4 regions of the Erwinia sp. HDF1-3R genome follow, and region 2 is predicted to be linked to each of the others. Evidence: predicted binding sites of a transcription regulator. Region 2 holds the regulator's gene; each other region holds the start of a gene.
The links. Region 2 encodes Fur, which represses iron uptake genes when iron is present. Its sites were predicted from a motif close to ATAATAATGAGAACNACTATCAA; they were not measured.
Positions count from the first base shown of each region.

Region 1: a site for Fur is predicted at 792-814, ahead of ftnA (non-heme ferritin). Genes of this name have one in related genera too.
Region 3: a site for Fur is predicted at 2,519-2,541, ahead of AAGR22_RS20705 (TonB-dependent siderophore receptor). Genes of this name have one in related genera too.
Region 4: a site for Fur is predicted at 3,097-3,119, ahead of efeU (iron uptake transporter permease EfeU). Genes of this name have one in related genera too.

Region 1 covers NZ_CP155071.1:1,085,177-1,092,481, reverse strand. The annotation lists gene AAGR22_RS04885 (sugar-binding domain-containing protein) at 1-681, shown strand, start outside; gene ftnA (non-heme ferritin) at 991-1,500, shown strand; gene AAGR22_RS04875 (phosphatase PAP2 family protein) at 1,596-2,864, opposite strand; gene AAGR22_RS04870 (oxalate decarboxylase family bicupin) at 3,035-4,258, opposite strand; gene AAGR22_RS04865 (glycoside hydrolase family protein) at 4,940-5,440, shown strand; gene AAGR22_RS04860 (hypothetical protein) at 5,442-5,891, shown strand; partial or broken gene AAGR22_RS04855 (IS6 family transposase) at 5,960-6,040, opposite strand; gene AAGR22_RS04850 (PhnD/SsuA/transferrin family substrate-binding protein) at 6,306-7,049, shown strand.
Region 2 covers NZ_CP155071.1:1,590,694-1,597,998, forward strand. The annotation lists gene AAGR22_RS07345 (OprD family outer membrane porin) at 1-19, shown strand, start outside; gene AAGR22_RS07350 (lipoprotein) at 71-280, shown strand; partial or broken gene AAGR22_RS07355 (beta-N-acetylhexosaminidase) at 280-2,931, shown strand; gene fur (ferric iron uptake transcriptional regulator) at 2,993-3,436, opposite strand; gene fldA (flavodoxin FldA) at 3,812-4,342, opposite strand; gene ybfE (LexA regulated protein) at 4,506-4,787, opposite strand; gene ybfF (esterase) at 4,935-5,699, opposite strand; gene seqA (replication initiation negative regulator SeqA) at 5,958-6,500, shown strand; gene pgm (phosphoglucomutase (alpha-D-glucose-1,6-bisphosphate-dependent)) at 6,532-7,305, shown strand, end outside.
Region 3 covers NZ_CP155071.1:4,544,172-4,551,476, forward strand. The annotation lists gene AAGR22_RS20700 (ABC transporter substrate-binding protein) at 1-332, opposite strand, end outside; gene AAGR22_RS20705 (TonB-dependent siderophore receptor) at 352-2,427, opposite strand; gene AAGR22_RS20710 (LysR family transcriptional regulator) at 2,577-3,482, opposite strand; gene hpxD (molybdenum cofactor-independent xanthine hydroxylase subunit HpxD) at 3,628-4,656, shown strand; gene AAGR22_RS20720 (PDR/VanB family oxidoreductase) at 4,666-5,634, shown strand; gene AAGR22_RS20725 (helix-turn-helix transcriptional regulator) at 5,647-5,961, opposite strand; gene AAGR22_RS20730 (alkene reductase) at 5,976-7,100, opposite strand.
Region 4 covers NZ_CP155071.1:2,818,840-2,826,144, reverse strand. The annotation lists gene efeU (iron uptake transporter permease EfeU) at 3,178-4,011, shown strand; gene efeO (iron uptake system protein EfeO) at 4,065-5,186, shown strand; gene efeB (iron uptake transporter deferrochelatase/peroxidase subunit) at 5,193-6,479, shown strand; gene phoH (phosphate starvation-inducible protein PhoH) at 6,930-7,305, shown strand, end outside.

The sequences.
Region 1 (7,305 bases), 510 kb from region 2:
GCTAACGTACTGGGTTCGCTGAGTACGCCGCTGGCCGGTTTGCTGACGCAGGCCGGTGTGGTTGCCGGTTCGGTGGTCGGCATTGGCTGGGGACGTGCCGTGCGCGAGGTGACGCTGGCCGGACTGCCTCGCCTTCCCGGCGTGCTGACGGTTGCGCTGAACGGCGGGATGCAGCAGGCGGAAGCCCATTTTCAAATTAATGAATTTGTTCGCCAGGCGGCAGGACAGATGGGTGGGACGCCGCATTTTCTGCATGCGCCCTATATCTCTTCATCCTCCCTTCGTGACGCGTTTCTGCGCGACCCCGGCGTCCAGCAAATTACTTCACTGTGGGACAGGCTCGACGTCGCCATTGTCGGCGTAGGCCTTACCCACGCCCACCATCCGGCGGAAAGCTCCACGGCGACGCCGGACGAACAGGCGCTCAGTCAGGCGGCCGGGGATGTCCTGCGCCACTATGTGACTGAAAGCGGAGACATACTGCACTGGGAGGGGGAAACGCGGATGATCGCGGCCTCACCGGAGCAGCTGCGCAACACGCCGTTGTCGATTGGCGTCGCGGCCACGCCGGAGAAGGCTGCCGGGATTATCGGTGCCGTTCGCGCTAAAATGATTAACGCGCTGGTGACCGATGTCACTACGGCTCAGGCGATTCTTGACCGCCTGATCGCAGCCTCCTGATCCTGCCTGCTGACGAAGGGGGAAATACACTTTCTCCCTTTAAAATAAGCCGTTGCCCCTTTGCTGACATGGGTAACTGATATTATTTCCCCTCCAGGTTCGCAATAAGAATAATTATCAGACCCATTCACAAAATGGAATTATTCACAGCTGGGCGATAATAATTATCAGTTAACTATCATAAGGTTATCAATACTCCTAAAAAGGGTAAAAAATAAAACTAACGGTTTTTATTTCGGCAACACCCGTGCATAATGCGCTCAATTCACCTGTTACCGATTCACCCCCTCTTTTGCTAATGGAGCCACCATGCTGACTGCCGATATGACTGCAAAACTGAACGATCAGTTAAACCTTGAATTCTATTCTGCCAACCTCTATTTACAGATGAGCGCCTGGTCAGCCGATAAAGGATTTGAAGGCGCAGCCGCATTCCTGCGCGACCATTCAGTGGAAGAGATGCAGCATATGCAGCGCCTGTTCAACTATCTGAGCGATACCGGTGCCATGCCTGTGCTGGGCACTATCGTTGCCCCGCCGGTCACCTTCAACTCCCTGAATGATGTGCTGCAACAGGCTTACGAGCATGAGCAGCTGATCACCTCAAAAATTAACGAGCTGGTCCATGCCGCTATGACCACGCAGGACTACTCCACCTTCAACTTCCTGCAGTGGTATGTCTCCGAGCAGCACGAAGAAGAGAAGCTGTTTAAATCCGTTCTGGACAAGCTGGCGCTGGTGAGCGACAGCGGCGAAGGCCTGTTCTTTGTCGATAAAGATCTGATGAAAATGAGCAGCAGCAACGCGCCCCAGGCCTGATTTTTGCGGCGCGCCGTTGCGCGCGGCCGGTTAGCGGTATCGGTAGCGGTAAAAACCCACCTTGCGTGGGTTTTTGTTTTTCAGAAAGCCGGATATTACTGCGCCGCACTGACGGCATCGGGCAGGTTAAGCCGCTGCCAGAAGTTCTGTTCCGGCGTGGTTCCCGATAGCGGGTAGCCGCCAGCCAGCGCCGTTGAAACCATCAGCTGACGACGCTGAGCCGCGCTCAGGTGTGGCAGAGGCCCTTCCAGCAGCACTTCTGCACCCGCCGGCACCACAACGGGCGATGGCTTCACCCGCTCGCGTGGCAGGTTCCAGGTCATGCTGAAACGGTAAAACTGCCGCAGCGAGGGCTGAGTATATGGGTCGGCGGCCCCGGCCGGCTTTGCACAGATCGCAAGCGTGGTACCACACTCTTTTTCCAGCGCACTTCGCAGCTGCTGCTTTGCCTGCACGAAAAGCGCCTGATACGTCGCGTCGTTAAGATAATGCGCCACGTTGCGCTGGGCCACCATGCGTGAGCCAATCAGATCGATGGGATAATGTACGCCCAGCACCATTCGGGAATAGCTGTAGCGGGCAGCGCGATCCATCAGCGGCACAAAACGCTCCGGCAGCATCTCCCCCAACAGCAGGGCATCGGTATAGGCGGTATTGGTATGCCCGCTGGGATAAGACCCCTCACTCGCGCTATAGGGCTTATTGTCTTTCACTATCACCGTATCCGGCACAAGGTGAATGGTATTTCCGGGGATCAGAAACGGACGCGGATTGCCAAACTCTTTTTTCGCCGCACTGGTGCTGACCTCGCTGGCTTTAATAAGCGCAGCCGCCTTATTCAGCTCACCTTTTTTATAGGCGGAAAGAAAGGCCTGCCCCAGCTTCGGTCCCAGCGCATCGGCCAGAAAGAACAGGTGATCCTGCCCTTCTGCATCCACCAGCGCCTGATGGCGCAAACTGGCAGTTGCGTTGAGGTTAACCTCTTCAACCGTTTGCAGGCTGGCGGCGAGGGTACTTTTCGGCAGGGCGGGGAACGCGCTCAGTAGCACAATGCCCGCCTGCTGATTCTCCTTTTTCGCAAAGTCATAACCGCTTTCCTTCAGCCACGTTTTATCCGCCAGCGTTTTGCCCTGCTTTACCTTTTCAAGCTGGTCACGCGTGAGCGTGCTGGCGTCACCTTTTAGCGCCCCAATCAGCGATTGCTGGATAGCCGACTCAAGGGCGACAAACTGCGTATTTTCGCTGCCGGGGGTGGTCATATCGGCGATAGCACGCAGGTGGTCCAGGGTCAGGGTTGTCGTTTTGGCCTGGGTCAGCGGGCTGACCGCCAGGGCAACAGCCAGCAGTGAATAACGAATGCGCATTGCAGTTCCTTTTTTTAAGATGAGGGATACCTTGCCGCAGGCCAGGCTACTGCTAAAAGATGACAGAGGGATGACACACTGGAGGCAGAAACGATACGCGCCCACAATCAGCAGACGCAATTCGCCCCGGCATTCAGGCAGACGCGCAGCGCGCCTGCCTGTGGGCAAGCCTATTCCACGACGGGCTTTTTGGTTTTATCCAGCGCCTGCATAAAGGTGTCGTCCAGATGCAGATGCTGTTTTACCAGTGCCGGTGGGGTTGAAGCAAGCCACTGGTTAAGAGAAATATCCGCGTAGTAGCTGCTTTTGAACAGTTCGAGAAAGCGCAGCGGTTTCGTGCCGGTGTTTTCGACATAGTGGCCCATGGCGAACGGCACGTACCCAACATCCCCCGCCCGGAAATCATAGGTGCGGGCCTGGCCGGACGACGCAAAAACGCCCATTCTTCCCTCCCCTTCAAGATAGTACTGCCACTCATCGGTATTCGGATGCCAGTGGAGTTCACGCATGGCACCGGGTTCCAGTTCAACCAGCGCCGCCGCGATGGTTTTCGATACGTTGAACACCGAGGAGTCGGTGATACGTACCGTGCCTCCCTTTAGCGTAATGGGCTGCTGCGCCATCATTCGGTGACTGAACGCGGTGCTGGAACGCGTTGCGCCAGCGATGGCATCTCCGCTGAGCGGGCCGGGTACCTGGGCGGCAAAAATGTATTCATCCGCAGGGGACGGCAGCTTGCTGAACGTTTCAACCGGGACACCGAAGTTCTTTGCCAGCACCTCGGGAGGGACATGCTTAAACCAGTCACTGAGCAGGAATGTGCTGTCTTCATCAAAGCCGCCATTGTCAAAGGCGAGCAGGAACTCACAGCCGTCCGGGCCCAGCCCCTGAATAGAATGGGGAACGCCGGGGGGGAAATACCACAGATCGCCCACGCCGACATCGTCCACAAACCAGTGACCCTCGGTGTCCAGAGCGGTAATACGCGCTTTGCCGTAGAGCATGTAGGCCCACTCGCCTTCCTTATGCCAGTGAAGTTCGCGGATGCCGCCGCTGTTCAGGCGCATATTCACCCCGGCGATGCTTTTAGATATCCCCAGTTCACGCTCGGTTATCTGCCGCGTCCAGCCGCCGGTCCCTTTGCGTACGTGCGAATCGCTAAAGGAGAAGCGCAAATTTGGCAGAGTGCCGCTGTCGGTCGCTGGCGGATTAACAATATCGGGATTTTCCGCCTGGCGGATGGGATCCTGGGGGCCAGGGTCGCTGCCGCCCATCTGACCGGTCCAGGGTTGAGCGTTGACGGTGCCATCGTGAGCATGGACCTTGCCTGCGGCCAGCGCGACCGTGCCACCGGCGGCAAATGCGACAAAACTGCGACGGGTGATTGGATTCATTTTTAGCTTCCTTGTGTAGGGGCTTAAACAACGGTTGCGTTATGCCCGTAAACGCAACTAATAGAATTACCTATGCACCGAAGCGGCACCACCGCTGAGCCGACAGTAAACCTCCATGAAATGTAAGGGAAAGTCCATAAACAGCTTTCATCATAAACTTAACACCAATTAAACGAATTAAGCTAAATCACTTAACAATTAGCAGACTACCCTTATTAGTATCGCTTTTGCCGAGGCATCCACCAGACGCGCTGAAAACCATTAATATCGCTAATTGATATCCGTGCAGGCAGCGTAATATCCGGTTACACTCAGCGCGGCTGACGGCGATATTCAACGCCAAAGAGGGCCAGCTTATTTTCGGGTTAACGCCCGGGTATCAGTGGCCCACATCCGCCCACATCCGTTCACATCCGCTAAGATCGCGCCCGAGAAGGGGTCTGAAGGCCAATGGAACGAAAACGTACGTTAGTGAAGTAAATATCTATTATTTTTTGATTTATAGAACAAAAATCCCTTAACGTGTGAAACTGTTCCGCTGAGCGTCAAACCTCTACGCCAGCATTAACAGCAGTATCCGACAGGAGGAGCAATGCGCCCTTCGGACATGGCGCATTAATTTTATTAGCCATTAATGGTACAATTTCGTTATGAAAATACCCCACGGAAATAAAAAGGCTAATGGCAGGCGTTAACGATTCACTGTCTTTCAGTACGGCAGGATATGGTCAGTTACGGATACGCGAAGGCGTGGTTTACCGCTATTACAACGATTTGGGGCCCCATTCAGGAAACTGTACCTGGGGGGTTGGTACGCTGGCTCATTTTGGCGTATGTACCGACGAAGAGCTGAAAAGGCCCGTGACTGCCAGCGATATAAACACGGCGCTGGCAAAGCATGTACATAAAGTCGAACGGTATATTCGCCGTAAAGTACACCACCATCGTCTGACCCAAGCCCAGTTTGACGGACTGGTTTCGTTCATTTACAACGTGTCCGATCCGTCGGCCGTGATGGAAGCGGCCGATCGTGGCGACATGAAAGCGGTACGCGATAAGATGCTACAGTACATTTATGTTTTTAAACATGACGCTAAAGGCCGCAAAGTAGGTAACCCCAAAATTTTAGCCCCGCTTTACAAAAGAAGACTTGAAGAAGCCGCTCCGTTCGGACAGGAATAATATGATTAAAAAATCATCAGTTGCTCTTCTGTTAACATTGTGTGTATCCACCACGGTATTTGCCGGCAGCGATAGAGAAACAGATGCCCGGCTGGATACCCTGATGGGAGCTGATTCGCACGGACAATACCATCAGTTTCTGAATCAGCTGCAGAAAGCGGTTAAAGAAAAGGATAAAAAAAGCGTTGCTGCGATGGTCGACTACCCCATTACTGTCACCGTCAGCCATAAAGCAACTGATATTGCTGACAGCCATGCATTTGTTAAGGCATACGACAGCGTGTTCACTGACAGGCTGGTTAACATCATTCTGCATCAGACGTATGCAGGCCTGTTCGTCAACAGTACGGGTGTGATGGTCGGCCCGCAGGGAGAGCTGTGGTTCAGCGGCCTGTGCACCGTCAAAGACTGCAGCAGGTTTGATATCAAAATCATGCAAATAAATAATTAACAGCGCGATATTATGATGGCACGTGTGGTTAACGATATGGCACTGTTGCAAAGATCTGGCGACGGTAAACTGATGCCATATTTGCAGTACCCGCGGACGGCCCAAAGGATAATATGACGCTCAAAATGCCGACCTTTGAATGGGTTCATGTGCTGCTCCTTCAACTAAACAGTGGCATCAGTTTACCATCGCCAGATCTATGCAACAGTGCCGCCTTAAGTGAGTTTTCATTTCACATATCATCAAGCCTATTATCTTTGGGGGATTAAAAATAATTTACAATCAAACGCTTATTTTCTTAGCGTACATTTTTGTTCCATTGGCCCTCGAACCCCGAGAAGGCGGCTCTCCCTCCCTCTGCGCTATCCTTGGTTATAACGCTCTTTCGCCACGCACTGCGCGTAAGGAATAACAATGATAGCCTCACTGCCGATGTATCCATTCCGTCCTGAGAAGCTGGACGCTTTCTGGCAGCGCCTGAGGGCCGCCACGCCTGCTATCCCGCTACCGTGTGCCCTGAGCTGGCCTGATGAGCTGCTCCCCCACTGGCAGCGCAGCGATTTGCTGCTGAGTCAGACCTGCGGCTATCCCCTTATGACGGCACTGCCACAGGTACAGGTCATAGGTGCATTTCACTATGCTGCGCCGGGCTGCGAGGGCGCGAATTATCGTAGCTGGATAGTCGTGCGTAAGGAGGAAGCGGGACGTGAACTGCGGGATTTTCGCGGACGTATCCTGGCCTGTAACAGCCAGGAGTCGTACTCAGGCTGGCACGCTCTGATGAGGCTAACCGGAGGCTCAGCTTTTTTTAGCAGGGTACAGGCATCAGGGAGCCACCGCCGTTCTCTGGCTATGCTACGAAACCGGGAAGCAGATATTGCCGCAATCGACTGCGTGAGCTGGGCGCTGCTGAGTCAGGATTTCGCTGGTGAGCTAAGCGGGCTAAAGATCGTCGGTCAGACCGCCAGCGTACCTGGCCTGCCGCTGATTGCCTCCCCTGCCATACCGGCGGAAAGCGTGGCGGCGCTGCGCGTTGGGCTGGCCGAAGTGACCGGCGATCGCCGCAATCATGCTCTCGCTGACGGGCTAAAAATAAGAGGTTTTTCTGTCCTGCCCCGTGAGGCGTGGCAGGTGATACTGGATAAAAGCGCAGATTAAATCAGTTATTAGGTGAAAGGTAGCTAATAGCGCGGTAGCACAGGGAGAAGAGAGCAGTAGCAGGTGAAAGGCGGGCTTAAGCCAGGTCCCCGTCACCGAAATATCTCCGGTGCAGTACGCTGGTTCAAACCCGCCTTAACGACAGCCTGATTCTGTTTTAACACCCAGTATCGTCCGGCGTCCGTACCCGGTCAGACGTAGCCAGAAATTATCCTGACGCTGAGGGGTAACCGATCCCGCCCTAAATCACCTTGCG
Region 2 (7,305 bases):
ACCATTCACTATTTTTTAACCATTCCGCAGGCGGGGCAGAGGCCCCGCCAGAAAACCACGGAGGGGTGAAATGAAAAAAATATTACTGCTCATCGCCAGCGTGCTGGTGTTAGCCGCCTGCTCGTCAGGCCCTGCGCCACGCCCTGAGCGCATTCCGGCGCGGGACTATCAGCATTGTCTTGATGCAGAGCAGATGGGCGGCGGCGATGAGGTTCAGGATCGCTGTGGCAGGCTGTCTGAAGAGATTGAACATAAAAACCAGAAGGAACAGGTGAAATAATGAAAATGTACAAAAGTGCGATCGCGGCGGCGCTGATATCAGCGCTCGGCAGCACGGGTGTGCTGGCGGATCAGCAACTGGTCGACAGGATCAGTCAGTTTGGCGTTAAGTATAAGGTGACCGATAACCTTGCTGCCCAGAATGGCGTGGACTGCGCCGCGCTGGGCGCTGACTGGGTTTCCTGCAACCGGGCCACCCTCACCTTAACCAACCCAGGCGGGGCCATTAACAGTAAAGACTGGGCCATTTACATGTCCAACGTGCATAAAACGCTTAAGGTCGATAGCGATCAGTTTCGCATGGTGCACGTCGTCGGCGACCTGACCCGGCTTGAGCCGACGGACAAATTCACCGGCTTTGCCGCCGGTGCATCGGTCGATATTCCGATTATCAATGAGTACTGGCAGTTGTTTATCACCGACGTGATGCCACGCTGGTATGTTACCTCCAGCAACGCCAGCCCAAAAATCATCGCCATAACGGATACGGAAGAGCTGTCCCGCTTCGTCGAGCCTTTTGGCGATCAATGGCGGCGCACGCCGGATGACAAAAACGTGCTGATGAACGCGGCCAGCCGCTTTGCTAAAAATAGCGACGTGGCCACGCTCCCGGCGCAAACTCTGCGCGGGCATATTGTACCTACGCCGATGAGCGTGGAGATCTACAGTGGGGACGCCGACCTGTCATCGGGCGTGAGGTTCGATTTCGCCACGTTATCGGCCGATCAGGCCGATGCACTGCGTCAGCGTTTCAGTTTACTGGGCGTTCAGGAACGGGCTAATGGCTATACCATCAAGACCCGGATTGCTGCCAGCGCGCTGGGGAAACAGCAGTCCATCCCGGGCGGCTATCAGCTAACCATTGGCGAAGCCCTGGCGGAGGTGACCGGCTTCGATCAGCGCGGCGTGATGAATGGCGTACAGTCGATCCTGTCGCTGATCCCCGCTGACGGCCTCAAAATTGCGACGCTGAAAGCAGCCGATGCACCGCGTTTCCCTTATCGTGGAGTATTCCTCGATGTTGCCCGTAATTTTCATAGCAAAGAGGCGATTTTACGGCTGCTGGATCAGATGGCGGCCTGGAAGCTGAACGTCTTTCACTTCCATCTTTCTGACGATGAAGCCTGGCGTATTGAGATCCCCGGTTTGCCAGAGCTGACCGATGTAGGTAGTAAGCGCTGCCACGATCTCAGCGAGAAAACCTGCCTGCTGCCACAGCTGGGATCGGGGCCTTTCAGTAATAATAACGGCTCCGGGCATTTCAGCCGCCAGGACTATATTGATATCGTCAAATACGCAGGGGCCCGGGGTATTGAGGTGATCCCGGAAATTGATATGCCTGCGCATGCCCGGGCGGCGGTGGTGTCGATGGAGGCACGCTATGCCCGCCTGATGGCCGGGGGGAAACAGGCCGACGCGGAGGCATACCGGCTGGTGGATCCCACCGACGACTCCAATACCACCTCCGTCCAGCTTTACGATCGTACCAGCTATCTCAATCCCTGCCTGACATCCTCGCTGCGCTTTACCGACAAGGTGATTAGTGAAATCCAGGCGATGCATCTGGCGGCGGGAAAGCCAATGAAGGCCTGGCATTTTGGCGGTGATGAAGCGAAAAATATTCGTCTTGGCGCAGGCTATACCGATGAGAAGAAGCCCGAAGAAGGTAAAGGCAGGCTGGATATGCGCAAGGAAGATAAACCCTAGGCAAAATCCTCCGTCTGTCAGGCGATGATCAAAGCGGGAAAAATAACTGACCTTGATCACCTCCCGAGCTATTTTGCGCGGGAAGTTAGCAGGCAGGTCAATGCGCACGGCATAGAGAAAATGCAGGCGTGGCAGGACGGCCTGAAGGATGCTGAAAATGCGGGTGCCTTCGCCACGAAGCGTGTGGCGGTGAATTTCTGGGATACGCTTTACTGGGGAGGGTATGACAGCGCTAACGACTGGGCCAACAAGGGCTACGAGGTGATCGTCTCCAACCCGGACTACGTCTATCTCGATTTCCCCAATGAAGTGAATCCGCTTGAGCGGGGTTACTATTGGGGAACCCGTTTCAGCGACGAGCGCAAAATGTTCAGCTTTGTGCCGGATAACCTGCCGCAGAATGCAGAAATGTCGTTTGATCGCGACGGGAAAACCTTTACGGCTAAATCCGACAAGCCCTGGCCTGGTGCAACCGGACTCTCTGCCCAGCTGTGGAGCGAGACGGTACGCACTGACGGACAGATGGAATATATGATGTTTCCGCGTCTGCTGGCCGTGGCGGAGCGAGCATGGCACCGCGCGGGCTGGGAGCAGGATTACCAGCCAGGAAAAGCCTTTACCCGGGGCGAGACGCATTTTGTCGATAGTAAGACTCAGCTGAAAGAGTGGCAGCGTTTTGCCAACCTGCTGGGTCAACGCGAGCTGTCGAAGCTGGATCGCCGGGGAATTGAGTACCGCATCCCGGTACCGGGCGCGCGTATTATTGGCGGAATGCTGGAGGCGAATATCGCGCTGCCTGGCATCGCCATTGAGTACAGCGTTGATGCAGGCAAAAGCTGGCAGCGCTATGAGGCCACGGCCAAACCGCAGGTTGAGGAGGGCAACGTCCTGGTGCGCGCGGTCAGCGCCGACGGCAAACGCTACAGCAGGGTGGAGGAAGTCTGAAAAAAGCGTAAAAAAAAGCCGGTGGTGATCACCGGTTTTTTATGTTGAGCAACGCGGAAGATTATTTGTCGTGAAGCGTTTCGTCTTCACGGCAGTCACCTGTGGTGCAGTGGCCGTAAAGATAAAGACTGTGGTTGCTGAGTTTAATACCGTGGCGGGTAGCGATATCACGCTGACGTGTCTCGATAGACTCATCGCTGAATTCAATCACTTTTCCGCAGTCCAGACAGATCAGGTGGTCGTGATGCTGCTGCTGAGTCAGTTCGAATACGGACTTGCCGCCTTCAAAGTTATGACGCGTTACAATCCCGGCATCATCAAACTGGTTGAGTACGCGGTAGACCGTTGCCAGCCCAATCTCTTCGCCCATATCAATCAGGCGTTTATATAAATCTTCCGCACTGACGTGATGGCTCTCTGGTACCTGAAGCACTTCCAGAATTTTCAGTCGGGGAAGCGTGACTTTCAGGCCGGCCTTCTTTAATGCGGTATTGTTGTCAGTCATGCGGATATTGTCCTGTTACTTTGCTAGTCACTAAGTGGCTGAAAAGCCTTAAACATCGGTCGACGCAGAAAGCTAGGTGCGTCTCATTATAGAACTGATACTTCAAAATGGAAACCACGAGTGGGATGCGCAACCGCTGTGGGATGTAAAGTTGAGAACCCGATACGTCCAGGAAAGCAAACGCCCAATAAAAACGGGATTAACATTTTGCTCAGCACTCTTATCGCTCGTTGAGCGAGGAACGCTGAATAAGTGAGGTGACCGATGGCGATATTTTACAGATTTGCAGATGAAAATTACAAAGATGTACCTATTACTTCTACAGGTAAAACCACTGGCCCGATATGAGACAACGCCCACATCAGGCCGCTGCACTCAGGCTTCAAGAATCTCTTTCAGCTGCAGCTCGTCAAAAATCTGTTTAACCCATTGCTCGGTACGTTGCTGGGTCAACTCAGGCTGACGGTCTTCGTCGATGGCCAGACCGAGGAAATGGTTGTCATCCGCCAGCCCTTTAGAGGCCTCGAAATGGTAACCCGCCGTTGGCCAGTGCCCGACAATCACCGCGCCCCTGGGCTCAATGATGTCGCGGATGGTGCCCATGGCATCGCAGAAGTACTCGGCATAATCTTCCTGATCGCCACAGCCAAACAGCGCCACCAGCTTGCCGTTGAAGTCGATCTCTTCCAGGGTCGGAAAGAAGTCGTCCCAGTCGCACTGCGCTTCGCCATAGTACCAGGTGGGAATACCCAGCAGCAAAATATCAAAGGCTTCAAGATCTTCTTTGCTGCTTTTAGCGATATCGTGAACGTCAGCAACGTCTGTGCCAAGCTGCTTTTGAATCACTTTTGCAAGATTTTCGGTATTGCCCGTATCGCTGCCAAAGAAAATGCCTACGATTGCCATGAGTTTAATAACCTCTTGAAACTTAATGATATGAGATGGCTAACTTAAAAAAGATAACGGCAATGATAGCAGACAGCCACAGGGGGATAAACGAGTAATCCTCCTGCTTTTGTCGCATTGTGCTGTGCCCTCAGCTGTCCCTTACTGCGAGATAACCACCGCTTCAGGGGTTCTGGCTGGCTAACTGCGCCATCACCATCTCTTCAATCAGCTCGCTGCGGCTCATATTACGCTGGTCAGCAAGGTGATTAAGGGCATCAACCGCATCGCTATTGATTTTCAGCTCGACGCGCTTAAGCCCGCGCACTTTATCACGCTTAAGCTGATTGCGTTTGTTGATGCGCAGCTGCTCATCACGCGTCAGCGGATTAGTTTTAGGTCGTCCCGGACGGCGTTCGTCTGCAAAGAGATCGATCGTGGTGCGGTCCGTGTTTTCTTTTGCCATAGAATCGTGGTACTGAAGGCTGGAGTTCTGATGGATTGAGCCATGTTGCCAAAGGGATTTTCACCCGCGACAAAATTTTAGCGCGCCATCATACCCCAGTGAAAGTCGAGACGACAACGATTTAACAATTTGAGGGAGCATTTGTTTCTAACGCGCATAAAAACGGCTAATTGCGCGCAGAACCGCATCAGGTTTCTCTGCATGTACCCAGTGTCCGGCACCGGCAATCACATGTGCGCGTGCCTGGGGGAACTGCGCCAGCAGGGCGTCACGCCACCTGTCGTCAAGGTAGGCTGAGCGTTCGCCGCGGATAAAAAGCGCCGGATGCGGCCAGGCGGGGATCGGCTGCCAGTCGATGATCTCTGGGTACCGGGCCTCCAGCGCCCTGACGTTAAAGCGCCAGCTCCCCTCGTGAAAGGACTTCAGCAGAAACTGAATCACCCCTTCTTCCTCTATTGTCTGGCGCATCAGCGCGGCGGCTTCGCTGCGGGTGGTTATTCCCGCTGCCATCACCGCGTTCAGTGCGGCAAAAATGGCGTCATGATGGCGTTCAGGGTAAGCGACGGGCGCAATATCAATTACCACCAGCTTGCCAGCCCGCTCCGGCGCGGCCGCCGTCAGTGCCATGGCGATTTTTCCGCCCATCGAATGACCTACAAGGTCAAAACGCGCGATCCCCAGCTCATCAAGCGTCTCCAGCACGTCCTGCGCCATCGCCGGATAGCTCATCTCATCCGATCGCGGGGAAAGGCCATGATTGCGTACGTCAATCTGGACCACCGGACGCGTCGCCTTCAGCTCTCTGGCCAGTACGCCAAGGTTATCCAGGCTGCCAAACAGGCCGTGGATCAGTACGGTGGGCAGATTCGCGGCAGCGGATTGTTCGGTTTGCAAGCGGGCATTCAATTTCATAGCAAAGTTCTTACAGTTGAAACGAGGGGTTAGGGTATCATGGATCCACATTTTTCTGCCGAAACGATAAACGGCTTCCAGGCCACCTTTTTGCGGCATAGTCTGACTTTTGCCTGTATTGGGGTCTGGCGCTACACCCTGGCAGGATTTAACTTTATAATCCACATGTTAGAGCTGGTCTGTGAACCGTGCTGCGTAACCGAACCCTGTAACACGGCACCGGGCGGCTCTTATAAGCAATAATCGTACTGGATCATGATGAAAACTATCGAAGTCGACGAAGAGCTGTACCGTTATATCGCCAGCCACACTCAGCATATTGGTGAAAGTGCCTCTGACATTTTACGGCGTATGCTTAAATTCTCAGCCGGTCAGCCGCTGCCAAAGGGCGCAGCAACGCCGCCAGCGATGGCGAAAAGTGCTGCACCTGCGGAAGTACAATCGCGTCCTCAGGATCGCGTCCGTGCCGTACGTGAGCTGCTGCTGTCCGATGAGTATGCCGATCAGAAAAAAGCGGTAAATCGCTTTATGCTGATTCTTTCGACGCTGTACAGTCTTGATCCCAAAGCATTTGCTACAGGCACCGAGTCACTGCTCGGTCGTACGCGCGTCTACTTTGCGGGTAATCAACAAACCCTGGTACAGAACGGCACCCATACCAAGCCGCAGCATATTCCGGGCACGCCGTATTGGGTGATCACCAACACTAACACAGGTCGTAAACGCAGCATGATTGAACATATCATGCAGTCGATGCAGTTCCCGGCGGAGCTGATCGACAAAGTTTGCGGCACCCTCTAACTGATAACCTGATAATCAGGGAGAAGCGCCCATGGCTAATCACCCCCGTGCCGGGCAGCCGGCCCAGCAGAGCGATTTGATTAACGTTGCACAATTGACTTCACAGTATTATGTCCTGCAACCCAATCCGGGTAATGCGGAACATGCGGTGAAATTTGGTACCTCAGGCCATCGCGGCAGTGCAGGGCGTCAGAGCTTCAACGAAACGCATATTCTGGCGATTGCGCAGGCGATTGCTGAAGAGCGTACAAAGAATGGCATCACCGGTCCCTGCTACGTAGGGAAAGATACCCACGCGCTGTCTGAACCCGCAATCATTTCCGTACTGGAAGTGCTGGCGGCTAACGGTGTGGACGTTATCGTGCAGCTGGATAATGGTTATACGCCAACCCCTGCAATCTCTAACGCCATTCTTGAGCACAATAAAGCGGGTGGCGCACAGGCTGATGGTATCGTGATTACGCCGTCACACAATCCGCCGGAAGATGGGGGTATCAAATACAATCCACCGAACGGTGGACCGGCCGATACCAACGTTACCAAAGTCGTTGAGGACCGCGCCAACGCGCTGATTCAGGACGGACTGAAAGGCGTGAAGCGTATCGCACTGGATGAAGCATGGGCCAGTGGGCACCTGCAGGAAAAAGACCTTATTCAGCCCTATATCGAAGGTCTGGCACAGATCATTGATATCCCGGCCATTCAGAAAGCAGGCCTGAAAATTGGCGTCGACCCGCTGGGCGGCTCCGGTATCGCTTACTGGCAGCGTATTGCCGAGTTCTACAAGCTGGATCTGACCATCGTG
Region 3 (7,305 bases), 1.8 Mb from region 2:
TCTGGCTTCAGGGCGATCGCCTTTTCCACGCTGATCTGACCGTAATTCGCCTGACCAATCACCGGGATGGCGTTAATCTCCGGAAAGGCAGCGGTGTACCGCGCCCAGTTCTGGCTGTCCAGCTTTTTCAGGTCTCCGGGCCAGCCCACCACCCGCTTCGCCGGATTGCCCTCCTCAACCAGCGCCAGGGTATAAATCATCCGACTTTCCCCCACAATAATTCGCTGGGGATCGTCAGGGATGACCACGCTGCGCTGCAAAATATCGGTAATGGTTTTGGCCTGGGCCAGGCTGCTGATCAGCATCAGCAGCAGAAATAAACGTTTTCTCATTGCGCCCTCCGGAAAGCGATCAGAAATCTACCGATGCCTGCACATATACCACTCTCGGCTCGCCCTCGATCACCCGCAGGTTACCCGCGCTGGACTCGTAGTAGTGTTTGTTTAACAGGTTGTTGATATTCAGCTTGAGCTGGGTATGTTTACCCACCAGCCTGCTGTCCCAGGCGATAAACGCATCGGCCACGGTATAGTCCGGCATAGTAAAGCTGTTCTCAGGATCGCCCGCCCGGCTGCCGACGTAGCGGCCACCGCCGCCCACGCGAAGTTCCCCCGGTAGCCAGGAGAAGCGCATGGCGTGGCTGAGATAAAGGCTGCCCATATTGCGCGGCGCGTTGACCAGGCGGTTACCGACGTTTTCAGGATTAACGCCGTCCTCAACAATCTCGGTTTTGTCGTAGCTGTAGGTGGCAATCAGGTTCCAGTCCTCTGCCAGCTCGCCGTTGACCTCAAGCTCTGCCCCGGTTGAGCGCGCTTTAGGAATGTCACGCGTCACGCCGTTGATAAACACCGACATATCCTTTTCATCAATCCGGTACAGCGCCAGCGTGGCAGACAGCGCAGGCATGGCCTGCCACTTCGCGCCGACTTCCCACGTCGTACCTTTCTCGGTCGAGGCGACATTGCCGTTATCGTCCGTCTGGGTCGAGGGGGTAAAAGAGCGGCTGTAGCTGCCGTAAAGCGAAACGTCAGGCAGCACTTTATAGACCAGCCCCATCTGCGGTAAGAAGGCATCGCCGCGATCGTTAAGGGTGGTGACCGGGTTGTCAACGCCATGGCTGGCCGTCTGGGTGTAGCGCTGGAGGCGTCCGCCCAGCACCGCAATCCACTTATCAGTGAGGTGAATGCTGTCCTTCGCAAAAAGGGAGCGGCTGTAGAGGTTGGTGCGAATGTTGCTGACGGAATCCGCATAGGTGCTGCTGTTCAGCACCGGCTCCTCACCATAGACCGGATCGTACATATTGAAGGTTTTAGAAACTTTGCCCCGGTACGAGCGGGCTTTGTAGGTTTCGTTCTGCTCATAGTCCACCCCCAGCATCAGATCGTGCTGCCTGTTCCACAGGGTGGGGCTGCCGCCGATATCCCAGGACAGATAAGTGGTCTGGTGGTTAAAGCCGCGGTTGGCGTCGGCGCGACGGGAAACAATGCCGGTGGTGGTGTTAATCGCCGTCGCTCTGACCTCGTTACTGTCATAGCGGCGCTGCATCCAGGCATAGTTGAGGTGGGTGTCCCAGGTATCATCCAGTGCCCAGGCGTAGTTGACGTTCAGCCGCTTATTTTTCCCCCACGCGTGGTTGGCGCTGTCATCCAGCCGCTGGTTATAGGGTACGTTGACCGGTTTCTTGTTGATAAACGCGGTGCCGCGATCGTAGGGCACGTCATATTTATATTCAACATAGCTGATATTGAACGACGCTTTTTCGCCGAACCAGCTGAGTGAGGGCGCGACTAGCGTATGTTCATTAACGCCGAAGTTGCGCCAGTAATCTTCGCGCTGGCGCTCGGCGATCAGCCGAAAGGCAAAGCCGTTTCCCAGCGGGCCGGTAACGTCCACCCCGCCGGTCCCCCCGCCAAAGCTGCTGGTTTCCCCGCTGACGTGCGTGTTCCACTCATACTGCGGTTTTTTACTGACCAGGTTGATTACCCCGCCCGGATTAAGAATACCGTAGAGCAGCGAAGCCGACCCTTTTAACACTTCGACGCGATCGATGGTGGCGTCCATCGACAGCCCCTGATTACTGCGTACGCCGTCAAGAAAAATGGAGCCGTCGGAGTTCGCGCCGAAGCCGCGCTTAACGAAGCCATCCTCGGTGCCGCCAAGGGTGTTCCCCTGAGTGACGCCGCTGACAAACTTAACCGCGTCGTTGACGCTTTTGACCTGATAGTCCCTGATGACCTGCGGGGTGACCACGCTAACGGACTGCGGCGTTTCACTGCGTGGTGCAGCCGTGCGGGTGGCAGTGGTGGCGCTATCTTCCGCGTAGCTGCCGGTCTGGCTGGCGGCATCGGCGGTAACGGTTAGCGTAGGATCTTTGTTTTCTTCCGCGACCGCGACTCCGCTGCAGGGCAGCGCAGTCAGCACGATCATACAGGAGGTCCCGGTGAGGCGATTAAAAGCAGAGCGAACCAATAAAAGTGATTTCATAAGATGAGTTACACAGGCGAACGTTATTTTTTGTTCGCGAATGGTAATCACTATCATTGGCATTATCAATTTAATTAACTGCGTGTATCCCCTCAAACTGCCATATTTTCAATCGCTGCGGCCATCTCTTTTATCGCCATCTGCGCCGCCCGGGAAAGCTGGCGTGAAGGGGCAATACAGAGAGCCAGCGTTAGCGGCCTGATATGCTTACCCTTCAGCGGAACAAAGCTGAGCTGACGATGCCTGACCTCCTCCAGCACGTCCAGCAGGCTGAGAACGCAGACGCTACCGCCTTGTTTGATGAGCGATTTTATCAGCCTGATATCATTGCAGACGATGGCATTTTCAGGCGCGAAGTTATGATAGCGATAGAGCGATCGGACCCGCTCATGCACCACCAGCGGTTCGCCAGGCAGAATATGCCTTTCGCCGCTCAGCTCGGCGGGGGAAAGCGCCTCGCGGTCTTTGAGTGGGTGGTCAGGCAGCATCACCACCCCCATCTCCAGCTCGGTAAAGGCAACCACCTCCAGCCCGCCCTGGCCCTGGGGATCGAGGATCAGCCCAAAATCAATTTCCGACTGCCGGATACGCTGGCTGATGGTCAGGCTGTCACCTACCGTCAGGTCCAGACTCAGCCCGCGGTGGGCTGATGCGATGTTCGCCAGGGCATCGGCCATGCAGCCTTCGTTAAGCGCCTGAATCATACCGATGCTCACATGCCCCCGCTTCAACCCTAAAATATCGTCAAAACGCTGGCGGGTGACGCGGAACTCCCGCTGCCAGCGCAGGATATTGTCATACAGCAGTTCCCCGGCGGTGGTCATCCTCAGCCCCTCGGGCAGGCGCTCGAAGAGCGGCGTACCAAAGGCGGCTTCCGCCTGGAGGATCTGTCGGTTGATCGCCGAAGCGGAAACGTGAAGTTTTTCCGCGGCCTTTCTGAGGCTGCCGCTTTTAGCCACTTCGGCAAAGTAGATAGCAAAGCGAGAAAATGGGCTCATAGCCGCTCCTGTAAACTTTTTTGCAACACCATAGTGAATATTTGCTGATGGATTGCAACACCCTTATCCGCACAGAATGAACTGACAATAACACCGTCAGCCAACGTCGCCGACATACTGTGAGCCACCGACAGGAAAATGCACTATGAACCCAACGCCTCCCGCACACTGTACGTTTGAGCCAGATGACTGGCTGCGCCTTGCCCGCCACTGGCATCCCGTCGCGCGCACCTGCGACGTCAGCGCCGCCCCGACCAAAGCGGTGCTGCTGGATGAGCAGCTGGTGCTTTACCGCGTGAAAGGCCAGGTTGTGGCGGCCAGGGACGTCTGCCCGCACCGTGGCGTGCCCCTGACGCTGGGTTTCAGTGACGAGGAGGGAATTATCTGCCCTTATCACGGGCTGCGCTTTGGTGAAAATGGCCGCTGTAATCGCATCCCGTCCAGCCCCGATCAGCCGATACCGGCCAAACTCAACCTCACCCCCTACGCGGTGGAAGAGCGTTACGGGCTGATCTGGGTCTGCCTGGCGCCCGAAGAGGGCAGCCCGGCCCCACTACCGGAGATGCCCCACTGGCTCGACGACGGTTTTCAGCAGATCACCTGCCCACCGTTCGACGTAGAGGGTTTTGCCGGGCGGCAGGTGGAGGGGTTTCTCGACGTGGCGCACTTTGCATGGATCCATACCGACACCTTTGCCGACCCCAACAATCAGGTGGTGCCAGCCTATAACCCGGTTGAAACGGCGCACGGTTTTACGGTCGATTACTGGAGCACGGTGGGTAACTATCCGGCCAGCTCCGACTTTCGCGCCCCGGAGGGGTTTAGCTGGCTGCGGCACTTTGAGATGCACCTGCCCTTCACCGCCACGCTGACCATCCATTTCCCTGGCGAAGCGCGGCTGGTGATTATGAACGCCGCCTCGCCGGTTTCGGCACGTAAAACGCGCATGTTTGCGCCGATCGCCCGCAATTTCGATCTGCATATTCCCGTTGAGGAGGTTCACGCCTTTAATCATCGCGTCTTTGAAGAGGACCGGCTGATGGTGGAAACGCAGCGTCCCGAGCGCCTGCCGCTCGACCTGACGCTTGAGGCCCATATTCCTGCCGATCGCAGCTCCATTGCCTACCGTCGTGGGCTGAAAAAGATGGGGTTTGGTGAATTCTTTCTGGTCTGAGGGGAAGCAATAATGAACAGGCTACGGGTTGTCGTCGATGCACTCATCCGTCAGGGACGCAATAACCTGGCGGTCCACCTCGTCGCAGAAGACGGTCAGCCGCTGCCGGAGTGGCAGCCAGGCGCACATATCGATCTGCACCTGGATAACGGCCTTACCCGTCAGTATTCGCTGACCGGCCCAGGGCGCGGCGAGCGAGGCTATGTGATCTGCGTGGCCCGCGAAAGCCACTCCCGTGGGGGATCCCGCTATATTCACGACAGTTTGCGGCCCGGACAGGTGGTCACCGTCTCCCCGCCGAGAAACGTCTTCCCCCTGGCGGCGGGCGGTGAGGCTATCCTTGTCGCGGCGGGAATAGGTATCACGCCGCTTTTCGCCATGGTCGAAGCGCTTGAGGCTTCTGCCACGCCATTTGTGCTGCATTACTACGTGCGTGAGAAGCACAACGCGGCCTTCGTGCGCGAGCTAAGCCGCACGTTCCGCCATGGCCGCTGCCATATCTGGTACAGCAGCGAGGGTCATAGCCCACGCGGGCATCTGCCGCCGGAGCTGTTATCGGCTGACGGGGATCGGCATCTCTACCTCTGCGGGCCGGAAGGGTTTATGGATCATATGCGCCGTGTTGCGGCTGAACAGGGCTGGCCTGAGTCGCGTATGCATTCGGAGGCCTTTCTTCCTCCCTCTCTGCCCGCCGCGGAACGCCCTGACGATGCCTTTACCGTCACGCTCGCCAGCACCGGCCAGTGCTGGCCGGTTTCCGCCGACAAGAGCATCGCCTGCGTGCTACAGGAAAATGGCGTTAACGTGCCGCTCTCCTGCGAAATGGGGATGTGCGGCGCCTGTCTGACCGGCGTCATTGCCGGCGCTGTCGATCACCGTGATACGGTGCAGTCGACAGAGGAAAAGGCCGCGCCGGTTCAGCAAATTGCCCTCTGCTGCTCGCGCAGCCATTCGCCGAACCTTATTCTGGACCTGTAGAATCATGGGGTATCACAGGCCGTTGAGGAAATCTTTTATTGACTCGCGGAGTTCAAGAATGCGCGGTTCGCAGCGGCGAAAGTAGGTCCATTTGCCTACTTTTATCGCCTCCAGCAGCCCGGCCTCCTGCAATACCTTGAGGCAAAGCGAGGTGGCGGGCTGAGAAAGCCCCGCCTTGTCCTGGATAAGACTGGCACACACACCGTACCGATCGTAGTCGTAAAGCTGGCTGTAACCGGCAAAGGCTTCCGCCGGGTTTTGCAGCCATTTCAGTACTGCCATACGCGTTGGGTTAGCCAACAGTTTCATGGCATTTTCAGGTGACATGCAGCCTCACATCGTCAGGAAGGATAAACCGGGTAGTCAGTATATCCTTTACGCGTACCGCCATACAGGGATGCGGCATCAACCGGGTTCAACGGGTGGGCCTGTTTAAACCGCGCCGGGAGATCCGGGTTGGCGATAAAGGTTCGACCGAAACCAAACAGATCGCCCCAGCCGTTCTCCAGCACGCGTTCCGCCTTCTGCTGGGTGTAGCGTCCTGAATACATAATCGGCCCCTGAAAAGCGTCGCGTAGCGCAACGCGGAAGCTCTCCGGCAGCTCCGGGCTGTTGTCCCAGTCGGCTTCGGCAATCGAGAGATAGCCCGTTTCAAGCTGGCTGAGCATCCGGGCGGCGCTGATATAGGTGCTGTGCGGATCGCTCTCCACCAGGCCCAGATACACCCGCTCTTCATCGGTACTGGTAAACAGCGGCGCAAAGCGTACGCCGACGCGCTGGCTGCCGAACACGTCGCTGACCGCAATAATTACCTCTTTTAGAAAGCGCAGGCGGTTTTCCAGTGAGCCGCCGTATTCATCCGTACGGAAATTACTGTGTTCGGAGATGAACTGATTAATCAGGTAACCATTTGCCGAGTGCAGCTCCACGCCGTCAAAGCCCGCTTCCTTCGCGTTTTCAGCGGCCTTGCGGTAGAGCTGGACGATCTCTTTTACCTCGGCGGTGGACAGCTCGCGCGGCGTGGAGGGCGCGGTCAGCATCCCTTCGCCCGGCCCGGTTTCGATAAAGACGCGCACGCCGGTCGCAGCAACGGCAGAGGGTGCTACCGGGGGCTGCTGATCGGGCTGTAGCTGATTATGGGAGACCCGGCCTACGTGCCAGAGCTGGCAAAAAATCACGCCGCCTTCCTGATGCACCGCCTCTGTCACCTTTTTCCAGCCGTTAATTTGCGCTGCGCTGTGAATACCAGGGGTCCAGGCATAGCCCTGCCCGCGCGGCTCGATCTGCGTCCCTTCGGTGATCATAAACCCGGCGCTGGCCCGCTGGCGATAGTAGTCCACCATCATCGCTCCGGGGATATTGCCCGGCTGCTCGCTGCGACAGCGGGTTAACGGTGGCAGTGCTATGCGGTTGCGTAAGGTGAATCCACCAAGCTGTAGGGGGCTGAAGAGTGTGGTCTGGGTCATAACGTTAAGCGTTCCATTGGGGAAGAATGCGGCCATTATATTTATAAATTTAAATATGTAAATGCATTAAATGTCCTGGATGCCCTAAATGCCCTGGACAGCTAAAAGATCGGAATCCGTTAAAAAGCGTTAAGTATCCCGTCCTTCGGCCGATAACCCTTCCGTCATACAGCCGGAGGGGGAAATTATCTCCTCCCTGCCTGAT
Region 4 (7,305 bases), 1.2 Mb from region 2:
AAAGAGAACTCTGCAAATAAGACAACCTCCGTGCCAAAGCCTCAGGGCCGTAGCCTGGGGTTTGCGCACGGTGCGCTAAAGGCTCAGTGCTGTCGCCTGCGGGTTGTGCCTGATGCTGTATGGCCCTGGATGCCATATGTGGATGGAGCCTGATACGGCAAAGATCCGGGGTGTCGCCAGCGGATGGTGCCCGGCTGGCTAAAGGCCTGTTGCATTCGCCAATCGCCAATGGGGGCCCGGCTGGCTAAACGTTTGGTGCCGTCGCCAACGGATGGTGCCCGGTGCCAGGCGGTCCTCACGCCGCGCGTTGCGCGGTTCCTTTGCTCCGCTCGTCGACTTTCCGGACCGGGTATGACGGGACATCCCTGTCCCGGCATGCCCTTGTGCCAGCCTCCCTGCTGGCCCATCCGGGTCTCCCTCTCTCCACTCAGCGCTGCGGATTGCCTGTCACCGGGCCCCACCCGTCTGCTCTTTTTGCATTGTGCTGGCTGCGGTTAAGGGTGGTTTCGGGCGTTACAGTCGATTCTTTTGCAGGTTTAAAGCAAAGAGAACTCTGCAAATAAGATAACCTCCGTGCCAAAGCTTCAGGGCCGTAGCCTGGGGGTTGCGCACGGTGCGCTAAAGGCTCAGTGCTGTCGCCTGCGGGTTGTGCCTGATGCTGTATGGCCCTGGATGCCATATGTGGATGGAGCCTGATACGGCAAAGATCCGGGGTGTCGCCAGCGGATGGGGCCCGGCTGGCTAAAGGCCTGTTGCATTCGCCAATCGCCAATGGGGGCCCGGCTGGCTAAAGTCTGGTGCTGTCGCCAACGGATGGGGCCCGGTGCCTGGCGGTCCTCACGCCGCGCGTGGCGCGGTGCCTTCGCTTCGCTCGTCGACCTTTCGGACCGGGCATGACGTGACATCCCTGTCCCGGCATGCCCTTGTGCCAGCATCCCTGCTGGCCCATCCGGGTCTTCCTCTCTACGCTCAGCGCTGCGGATTGCCTGTCACCGGGCCCCACCCGTCTGCTCTTTTTGCTTTGTACTGGCTGTGGGTAAGGGCGGTTTCGGGCGTTACAGGCGATTCTTTGGCAGGTTTAAAGCAAAGAGAACTCTGCAAATAAGATAACCTCCGTGCCAAAGCTTCAGGGCCGTAGCCTGGGGGTTGCGCACGGTGCGCTAAAGGCTCAGTGCTGTCGCCTGCGGGTTGTGCCTGATGCTGTATGGCCCTGGATGCCATATGTGGATGGAGCCTGATACGGCAAAGATCCGGGGTGTCGCCAGCGGATGGGGCCCGGCTGGCTAAAGGCCTGTTGCATTCGCCAATCGCCAATGGGGGCCCGGCTGGCTAAACGTTTGGTGCCGTCGCCAACGGATGGTGCCCGGTGCCAGGCGGTCCTCACGCCGCGCGTGGCGCGGTTCCTTCGCTCCGCTCGTCGACTTTCCGGACCGGGTATGACGGGACATCCCTGTCCCGGCATGCCCTTGTGCCAGCCTCCCTGCTGGCCCATCCGGGTCTCCCTCTCTCCACTCAGCGCTGCGGATTGCCTGTCACCGGGCCCCACCCGTCTGCTCTTTTTGCATTGTGCTGGCTGCGGTTAAGGGTGGTTTCGGGCGTTACAGTCGATTCTTTTGCAGGTTTAAAGCAAAGAGAACTCTGCAAATAAGATAACCTCCGTGCCAAAGCTTCAGGGCCGTAGCCTGGGGGTTGCGCACGGTGCGCTAAAGGCTCAGTGCTGTCGCCTGCGGGTTGTGTCTGATGCTGTAATGGCCCTGAATGCCATATGTGGATGGAGCCTGATACGGCAAAGGTCCGGGGTGTCGCCAGCGGATGGTGCCGGGCTGGCTAAAGTCTGGTGCCGTCGCCAACGGGTGGTGCCCGGTGCCAGGCGGTCCTCGCGCCGCGCGTGGCGCGGTTCCTTCGCTTCGCTCGTCGACTTTCCGGACCGGGCATGACGTGACATCCCTGTCCCGGCATGCCCTTGTGCCAGCATCCCTGCTGGCCCATCCGGGTCTTCCTCTCTACGCTCAGCGCTGCGGATTGCCTGTCACCGGGCCCCACCCGCCTGCTCTTTTTGCATTGTGCTGGCTGCGGTTAAGGGCGGTGTCGGAGATTCCCGGAAACTCTTCGTCAGGTATGAATGCGTACAGGAAATATGCAATGACCAAAATAGTTGGGATATGAAGAAAATCAGAAGACTGAGAGTGCACAGTTTATTGTGACTGGTTTTTTCGTGGTGCAGATAAATGACCTAAATAGCGGCACCAAAAACTAAATCGAAAAGTGAGCTGAATCCTGCCCGAGAGCAAACCTTAACGGGGATAGGCTCAGAAATCTGCGGACAGATAAACGGTTTTACCGGAGCAGCTCAGCAGCCCGCGGACAGATAAACGGTTTTACTGGAAGCAGCTCAGCAGCCCGCGGACAGATAAACGGTTTTACTGGAAGCAGCTCAGCAGCCCGCGGACAGATAAACGGTTTTACTGGAAGCAGCTTAGCAGTCCGCGGACAGATAAACGGTTTACTCAAAGCGGCCCAGAAGCCTGAGAGGTGGATAATCCCTGCGGGTGACGGGCATTCCGCAGCGCTGCGGCGAAGACGGAAGGCCAGGCGAGGGCAGCAGGGATGCTGCACTCAGGGAGCGGCGGGCAGGGATGCCCGCTCGCGACCGGGCCGTCCGGCCTGGAGCCGGAGCCAAAGGCACCAGGCAAAGCCTGGCGCGAGGACGCCCGGCACCCGCAGGGATTATCCACCGGCACAGCAAATAGTGCAGCCCGGCACCCGCAGGGATTATCCACCGGCACAGCAAATAGTGCAGCCCGGCACCCGCAGGGATTATCCACCGGCACAGTAAATAGTGCAGCCCGGCACCCGCAGGGATTGTCCACCGGCACAGCAAATAGTGCAGCCCGGCAGCCGCTGGGATTAGCCACCGACACAGCAGATAGTGCAGCCCGGCACCCGCTGGGACTATCCACCGGCTCGTCAGGCATCGTACCCCGACAACAACTATCCGAAAAATTCACTGACTGCCATAAGAGATATCACCCACTGGTACTCAATGCTTCCAGGCAAAACGTGAAAATAGCCGGACGGCCTCTTGTTTTTTCTTGCACGATAATGATAATCGGTATCGTTTCGATTTACGTTTCTTTACTGGAACTGAATTTATTTTTCGCACCTGAGGGCGTTTGCATGTTTGTACCCTTTCTGATCATGTTACGTGAAGGACTTGAAGCCGCGCTCATTGTCAGCCTTATCGCCAGCTACCTGAAGCGTACTCAAAGAAGTCAATGGTTTGGTGCCATGTGGGCCGGGGTGTTTGTTGCCGCTGCGCTCTGCCTGGGCGTAGGCTACTTTATCAACGAAACCACCGGTGAATTCCCGCAAAAACAGCAGGAAATGTTTGAAGGCATCGTGGCGGTCATCGCCGTCTTCGTCCTCACATGGATGGTATTCTGGATGCGTAAAGTCTCCCGCAATGTAAAAGCCGAACTGGAACAGGCGGTGGATAACGCGCTGCAAAAAGGAAACAGCAGCGGCTGGGCACTGATATTTATGGTCTTCCTCGCAGTCGCCCGCGAAGGCCTGGAATCGGTCTTCTTCCTGCTGGCAGCTTTCCAGCAGGATGTCGGCATCGCTCCGCCGCTGGGGGCCATGCTGGGCCTGGCGACCGCCGTTGTGCTGGGAATGCTCATCTACTGGGGCGGAGTACGCCTCAACCTGGGCGCTTTCTTCAAATGGACCAGCCTGTTTATTCTGTTCGTGGCCGCCGGGCTGGCGGCAGGAGCTATTCGCGCTTTCCATGAAGCGGGCCTGTGGGATCATTTCCAGGATATTGCATTCAACATGAGCAACCAGCTTTCTACCAGCAGCCTCATCGGTACGCTGCTTGAAGGCGTCTTTGGCTATCAGGAATCTCCCAGCGTCAGTGAAGTGGCGGTCTGGTGGATTTATCTCCTGCCTGCGCTGCTGCTGTTCTTTATGCCAGTGCGTACGCAGGCCGAAACATTACGTACAGCCCGATAGATTTTTTTTCTGGCCCGTATCACGGGCACCTTCACTTTTTACAGGGATTGACTATGACACTCCGTATTCGCCAACATGCGCTGAGCGCTGCGCTCCTTAGCCTGATCTCTGCGTCCAGTGCGACGATGGCCGCAGATATTCCTCAGGTTCACATCACCGTTAACGACAAACAGTGCGATCCGATGACCGTCACCGTTAACGCTGGTAAGACCCAGTTCATTATTCAGAACCACAGCCAGAAAGGACTGGAGTGGGAGATCCTCAAAGGGGTAATGGTGGTCGAAGAGCGCGAGAACATCGCACCTGGCTTTACGCAAAAGCTCACCGCCAACCTTGAAGCAGGTGAATATGATATGACCTGCGGCCTGCTGAGCAATGCCAAAGGCAAGCTGATTGTGAAGGGCAGTAAGCCCTCGGACGGTAAGCCGGATGTGATGCAGCTTGTCGGGCCGATTGCCTCTTATAAAGCCTATGTCACCCGTGAGATCGCCGAGCTGGTGACCGGCACTAAAGCGTTTACCGATGCGGTAAAAGCTGGAGATGTGGCGAAAGCGAAGGCGCTCTATGCGCCAACCCGTCGCCACTATGAGCGCATCGAACCCATTGCAGAGCTGTTCTCCGATCTGGATGGCAGAATTGACGCCCGCGAAGACGATTACGAGAAAAAAGCAGCAGACCCTAAATTTACCGGCTTCCACCGTCTGGAGAAGGCGCTTTTCGGCGACAACAGCACCAAAGGCATGGATACCTATGCTGACCAGCTCTATAACGATACGCTAGACCTTCAAAAACGCGTGGATGAACTGGCTTTCCCACCGAGCAAAGTGGTGGGCGGTGCGGCGGGTCTGATTGAAGAAGTGGCATCCAGCAAAATCTCCGGTGAAGAAGATCGCTACAGCCGCACCGACCTGTGGGACTTCCAGGCGAACGTCGATGGCGCTCAGAAAATCGTTAACCTCCTGCGACCTGCGCTGGAAAAAGCCGATCCGGCTCTGCTGACAAAGGTTGATGCTAACTTCAGCAAAGTGGATGCGATACTCGTTAAGTACCGCACCAAAGATGGCTATGAGAGTTACGATAAGCTCACCACCGCTGACCGTAACGCCATGAAAGGCCCCATCACCACGCTGGCGGAAGACCTGTCGAAGCTGCGTGGTACGCTGGGTCTGGATTAATCCGCAATGGCAAGCAAACCTGTTGACGACGCGGCGCTGCCGTCGCGTCGTCGTTTACTGAAAGGAATGGGGCTGCTCGGCGGCGCGTTTGCGGTGGGGGGCGGCTGCCCGGTACAGGGCGCTTCCGGGGAAAAATCATTTTCGCCGGGCGCGCTGTCGCCCAATGTCCGGCTGGAGGCGCAGCCTTTTTTCGGTCCGCATCAGGCAGGCGTGGTTACCCCCCAGCAGGCGTCGATGATGCTGGTCGCCTTTGACGTACTGGCAGGCGACAGGGACGATCTGACTCGCCTGTTCAGGCTGCTGACGGACCGCATCGCTTTCTTAACGCAGGGAGGTGAGGCACCCCAGGTGACCAATCCACGTCTGCCGCCGCTGGATTCGGGTATTCTCGGCGATCGCATCTATCCGGATAACCTGACTATCACCGTATCGGTTGGGCATTCGCTGTTTGATGAGCGCTATGGCCTGCAGGCGCATAAGCCGCTTAAGCTCCAGCCGATGACGCGTTTTCCAAACGACGCGCTTGATGCCAGTTTGTGTCATGGTGATCTGCTGCTGCAAATCTGTGCGAATACCAATGACACGGTTATTCATGCGCTGCGGGATATTATCAAACACTCACCGGATCTGCTCAGCGTTCGCTGGCGTCGGGAAGGCTTTATCTCCGATCATGCTGCGCGTAGCAGGGGGAAAGAGACGCCAGTCAACCTGCTTGGCTTTAAAGATGGCACCGCCAACCCGGATACGGCAGATTCAGGTCTGATGGATTCTGTGGTGTGGGTGACAAAAGAGCAGGGCGAGCCAGCGTGGGCAGTGGGCGGCAGCTATCAGGTTGCCCGCATTATCCCCTTTCACGTTGAGTTCTGGGATCGCACCCCGCTGCGCGAGCAGGAGACGATTTTTGGCCGGGTTAAGCACAGTGGCGCGCCGCTCGGCATGCAGCATGAGCGCGACGTGCCGGATTATGCCAGCGATCCGGAGGGGAATATCACCCCGCTGGATGCGCATATTCGTCTTGCCAATCCCCGCACGCCTGCCACGCAAAGCAGCCTGATGCTGCGACGGGGTTACAGCTATTCGCTGGGCGTTTCGCTGGCCGGTCAGCTGGAGATGGGGCTGCTGTTCGTCTGCTATCAACACGATCTGGAGAAAGGCTTTCTCACCGTACAGAACCGGCTTAACGGCGAAGCGCTGGAGGAATATATTAAGCCCGCGGGCGGGGGATACTTCTTTGTTCTGCCGGGCGTGGAGGACCGCCAGCACTACCTGGGGCAGGGATTACTGAGCACCTGACGCCTTTGCCACCTGCCAGCGTATCCGGCGGGTGGTCTCTTTTCCTCACAATGATAATGATTGTTGCATTAGTTGTTAAAAAAGATGTTGAATCCGTCCGTGATCTGTTGCACCTTAATTAAGCGGTACACAAGGGTGTTGTCTGAATCATCACGGAGATCGCGAATGGTAAAGTCCTGTCACCGATACAAGCGTCACAGCCATACCGTTATCGCTTTCCCCTGCGAAGGTGGTTCAACCTCAACGATCTATCCTCTTCTCATTCACGCATCAAAGGCCAACGTGCCGTCTTCGCTCCACAACGATGTCCGGCTTAGCGCATGCTCTGCTTTGCATCATATCCAGCGGCCTTTCAAGGCTTACAAGGAAGCCACTAAAACCTCTAAAGCGTTCACGTAATCGCATCTGACATTCTGATGCGGGAGATGAAACCAACTGTAAGGTGCCACTATGGGAAGACAGAAAGCAGTGATCAAAGCGCGCCGTGAAGCTAAACGCGTACTGCGTAGCGATTCGCGCAGTCACCGTCAGCGCGAGGAAGAGTCGGTCACCTCGCTGGTGCAAATGGGTGGGCTGGACGCAATTGGCATGGCGCGAGATACCCGCGACCATTCGCCGATTGAAGCCCGAAATGAGGCTCAGGCGCACTATCTTAAAGCCATAGAAAGCAAGCAGCTGATCTTCGCCACCGGCGAAGCGGGCTGCGGTAAAACCTGGATAAGCGCCGCCAAAGCGGCAGAGGCCCTGATCCACAAGGATGTAGACAGGATTATCGTTACGCGACCGGTGTTGCAGGCAGATGAAGATTTGGGTTTCCTGCCGGGTG